Regions from separate parts of the Brevibacillus sp. NRS-1366 genome, predicted to be linked through region 2. Evidence: riboswitches for the same ligand, from Rfam matches in the RefSeq annotation. Region 2 holds a riboswitch; the other holds the start of a gene.
What was found. A riboswitch is a leader RNA that binds a small molecule or an ion and turns the genes downstream of it on or off. The one in region 2 is predicted to bind cobalamin.
Positions count from the first base shown of each region.

Region 1: it holds a riboswitch for cobalamin, as region 2 does, so the genes downstream of both, cobO (cob(I)yrinic acid a,c-diamide adenosyltransferase) here and nrdI (class Ib ribonucleoside-diphosphate reductase assembly flavoprotein NrdI) in region 2, are expected to answer to the same signal.

Region 1 is NZ_JBITPN010000006.1:30,969-33,168, forward strand. Features, by position in the region: gene cobD (threonine-phosphate decarboxylase CobD) at 1-524, opposite strand, end outside; gene cobO (cob(I)yrinic acid a,c-diamide adenosyltransferase) at 524-1,072, opposite strand; cobalamin riboswitch at 1,214-1,431, opposite strand; gene ACIFQN_RS04030 (hypothetical protein) at 1,637-2,200, shown strand, end outside.
Region 2 is NZ_JBITPN010000022.1:173,231-175,430, reverse strand. Features, by position in the region: gene ACIFQN_RS17450 (hypothetical protein) at 1-111, shown strand, start outside; gene ACIFQN_RS17445 (DUF2085 domain-containing protein) at 108-452, shown strand; cobalamin riboswitch at 514-712, shown strand; gene nrdI (class Ib ribonucleoside-diphosphate reductase assembly flavoprotein NrdI) at 868-1,227, shown strand; gene nrdE (class 1b ribonucleoside-diphosphate reductase subunit alpha) at 1,214-2,200, shown strand, end outside.

The sequences.
Region 1 (2,200 bases), on a different contig from region 2:
CAGCGAGCCATTTGCAGAAGCTCCTCGGGTTGATACAAAATCCCTGTCGGATTGTTCGGCGATCCGACAAACACCAGGTCTGCCTGATCAAACAGGGTGTACAGCTCTCCCCTATCCGGCTTGTATCCATTTTCTTCTTGGCCGTAGCAACCAATGACACTAGATCCAAACTGTTTGGAGAGTTGCGCGTATTCGGAAAAGCAAGGATAGACCACCCCGACCGTTTGCGGCTGCAAGCCGAGAATCGCGAGCGCCATCGCTTCCGCTGCTCCATTTGCTGGCAAAAGCCACTCTTCGGCTATCCCAAGGCTCAAAGACAGTGCCTTGCGAAAAGAACGATGCCCCGGATCCGGGTAGCGAACAACCGCAGACAGCGAAGCCAGCAGAATCTCCTTGACGCTGACTGGCATTCCCAGTGGATTGATATTGGCGCTGTAATCGAGGAAATCACCAGGCGGAACACCGAAGCGCTGGGCTGCCGTCAGCAAATCGCCGCCGTGTCCGAATGTTTCTACGATGCCCATCAAAATTCTACCCCCAGCACAGCCGGGATTCCCTCATTGTAGTAATGTTTGATTGGCTTCATTTCTGTAACCAGATCGGCCATGTCCATAATCTCCTGCTTGGCGCTTCGTCCCGTGATTACGAGGTGAATATGGCGCGGTCTGCTCTGGATGGTCTCCAGCACATCTGCAAGCGGCAACACGTCATCAATCGGAAAGCGATCAATCGCAAGCGCATTGTTCAGCTCATCCAAAATAACCACATCGTACTCTCCGCCAAGCAGCTTCTCACGTGCGAAGCTCCACGCTTCTTTTAGGGCAGCCCGATGCTCTTCGGGAGTTTTTGTCCAGGTGAAACCGACACCTTTTTGCACGATTTCAATGCCTAGCCGATCAAAAATGATCTTTTCTCCGTAGGTGCGTTCTGGTGACTTGATGAACTGAATCATCAATACTTTTTTTCCACGGCCAGTTGCTCGTACAGCCAGCCCAATTGCCGCTGTTGTTTTTCCCTTGCCGTCACCGGTATAGACCAAAAGCAATCCTCGCTTGTTGTCTTGCTGACTCAACAAAGCCACCCCCATATAGTGGAATTCCCTTGCGCAAACAAATAAAAAACGCTTTGTTCTCCCTTTACCATGCAAGGAAAACAAAGCGCGGATAGCATACTGCCACAATCCTCACCTTTTCCTTTGACCCGAAGGAAATCAGTGCAAACACAAAAACAGGCAGGTCTCCTGGCTTGAGGATCATCGCTCTTCTTCTCCTTCCCGCACCCATGTGGGCAGTGGATGGCATCGTTGCCATGAAGAACAGCTACTCTCTTACAGTGGCGGGACCGCGTTGGTTTTTCACCAATCTTCCCTTTTAACCCTGCTCCCGCGAAAAAGGTTTCGCAGTAACAAGGACCTGTTTGTATATCGTATTCAAATGTCGCTTGCTGCTATGACAAGCACTTGATCTAATAATAGCAAATGCTGGTGCGGATTCAAGCAAAAGCTTGGCGGAATGTGTATATAAAAACACAAATCCATCCCTAGACCGATACTGATTTCAATCTGCCTCCCGTTATTTCAGGATTCCGGTCGCTGTAAAATGAGAGTACCAAATCCTTACAGAGAGGGGATACAAGCATGAAGACGCCATCCGTTTATGCCGGGCATCCGGCAGTCAGGTTTTTTGAAGGAGAAAAATGGTTAGTGATCACAGGGCTTCTCGGTTTTTTGCTTGCGGGGATTTGCGCGATCTGGGTCATGCTCTACGGAGGTGTGGTGGAGCCAAAGGGCGATGTATCGAAAGCCTTTTCCTTTAATGCCGCACTTGGCCTATTTCTTTTGTCGACGGCGGCGATTGTTCCGTTTTCTGCGATGAAAACGAGAAGCAGAGCTTTCTTTCGCTGGTCTTACATCGCGCTCGCTCTCTACTCTTACGGAGCGGAAACAATGCAAAATTTTCGCGGCGTTGACCCGAGGTTCGTTAAAAATGGCACACCCTTCGATGTTGCTGTTGGTTCGATTTTTACTTTTGTAGCTTTACTCCTGGTCCTTTTTTATGTGCTCTTCGCCGCTTCTTTTTTTCGTAGAAAAGCCTATTTACAAAGTCCAGAGCTGGTAGTGGGTATCCGTTATGCAATGATCGCCATCATGCTTTCTTTTACGGCAGGCGTCTGGATTTCTTTCAACCAAGGTCGCTTCGTC
Region 2 (2,200 bases):
ATGTACAAAAGATATCGATCCAGGGTTCGAAATAGCTGTGACTGCATGCCGGATATTCCTTGCCTGGAATGTGATTCCCCTGATTGCCTGGATTGCGGAGGACATTCATGAGAATGAGAGGATGGTTCGCGTTTTTGTCCTACATTCCTTGTCACCGTCTGCCAGAACGTTCCCTGCATGTAAAAGGCAAGCAGCTCCCGCTCTGCGCACGTTGTACGGCTATTTTGCTTGGGTATGGTTCATTGCCCGTACTCTTTTGGTTATCAGTTCCGTTTCCGTTGTTTGTTGGCTTGCTCTTTCAATTGCCAATGCTTATAGATGGTCTGACGCAGTATGCGAAGTGGCGAGAGTCTAGCAATCTGCTGCGCGTCATTACAGGGCTGCTCGGCGGGGTGGGGCAAAGTATTGTGATTGTCTCTGCTGTTGCTTTCCTGATAGATTCGCTTTCGTAGAGATTCCCGCTCATTTCGCTTGACTGCTACGACATATTGAGGTAAAGTAAGTTTTACCAACTACATATTGATACGGAGAGGTGTTTGCCAACTAGATTTGGCAGACTTAATAGGGAAGTCGGTGAGATTCCGACGCGGTCCCGCCACTGTAATGAGAGAGTTCCATTTTGAGGTTATGCCACTGATCGAAGTGACGGTTGGGAGGCGGAATGGAACGTTTGATCCAAAGCCAGGAGACCTGCCTAGCCGTTGACACTGTGGTACCTACGGTAGATAGGGAAGTGTTCGAGCGCTCAGGTTCGCTACTCGCGACTTGATATGATCAGGTATCATTACGCGCATTCGACATTTTGATTGTCGGATGCGCTTTTCCTTTGGATGGAAAAGCTACATACGCAGTAAAGGATGGGGAAACATGCTAATTGCCTATGATTCAAAAACAGGAAACGTGCGCAGATTCGTCCATAAAATTGATCTGCCGCATGTTGAAATTGATCCAGATCTGGTTATGGATGAACCGTTCATCCTGATTACGTATACGACTGGATTTGGACAAGTACCTGACAAAGTGTCAGCTTTCCTGAAACGAAATCATTCTTTGCTGCGAGGTGTATCGGCAAGCGGTAATCGCAACTGGGGCTCGAGCTTTGCCAAAAGTGCGGATACCATTGCAAGTACATACGGCGTTCCAGTCATTTCCAAATTTGAACTATCCGGTACCGGCCGGGATGTGGAACATTTTACGAGTGGGGTGGCAGCAATTGCGGCACATTGAATTGAACAACCAACTGATGCAACGTGGAGAAGACGGATTTTATCAACTAGACAAGGATCGAGAGGCCGTCGCTGACTTCATGAAAGAAGTAGAGGCCAAGACCTTGACCTTTAAAAGTGTCAAAGAGCGCATGGACTACTTGATCGAAAATGACTATTACGAAAACGTGTATGATACCTACACAAGTGAGCAAGTGGAAGAAGTCTTCCGTCTGGCAAAAGACGCTTCCTTTCAATTTGCTTCGTATATGGCTATCTCCAAATTTTATAAAGATTACGCACTTAAAACCAATGATAAATCGATGTATCTGGAGCAGTATTCCGATCGGGTAGCGATTGTAGCGCTCTCGCTCGGACAGGGGAATTTTGAACTGGTCAAACGCTTGACCATTTCTATGATGGATCAACGACTACAGCCTGCAACGCCTACGTTTTTGAATGCAGGCAAAAGCCGCCGTGGTGAAATGGTTTCCTGCTTCCTGCTCGAAATGGACGATTCCCTAAATTCCATCAACTACATCTTGGGAACCTGCATGCAGCTTTCTAAAATCGGTGGAGGTGTTGCCGTCAATCTGTCCAAGCTGCGCGGTCGCGGAGAGCCGATCAAAGGTGTCGAGGGTGCAGCAAAAGGCGTCATGCCCGTGCTCAAGCTGTTGGAGGATGCATTCTCTTACGCGGATCAAATGGGACAACGTAAAGGATCGGGAGCGGCCTATTACAACATTTTTGGATGGGATATTAACGAGTTCCTCGATTGCAAAAAAATCAATGCGGACGAAAAAGCGCGGATTAAGACCCTTTCCATAGGTTTGATTGTACCGAACGTCTTTTACAAGCTGGCGGAGGAAAACAAGCCACTGACTGTGTTTGCTCCATACTCCGTGTACAAGGAATACGGGGTGCATCTGGATGACTTGGATCTGGATGAGATGTACGACGAGCTGGTTGCCAATGAACGGATCAAGAAAAAGACG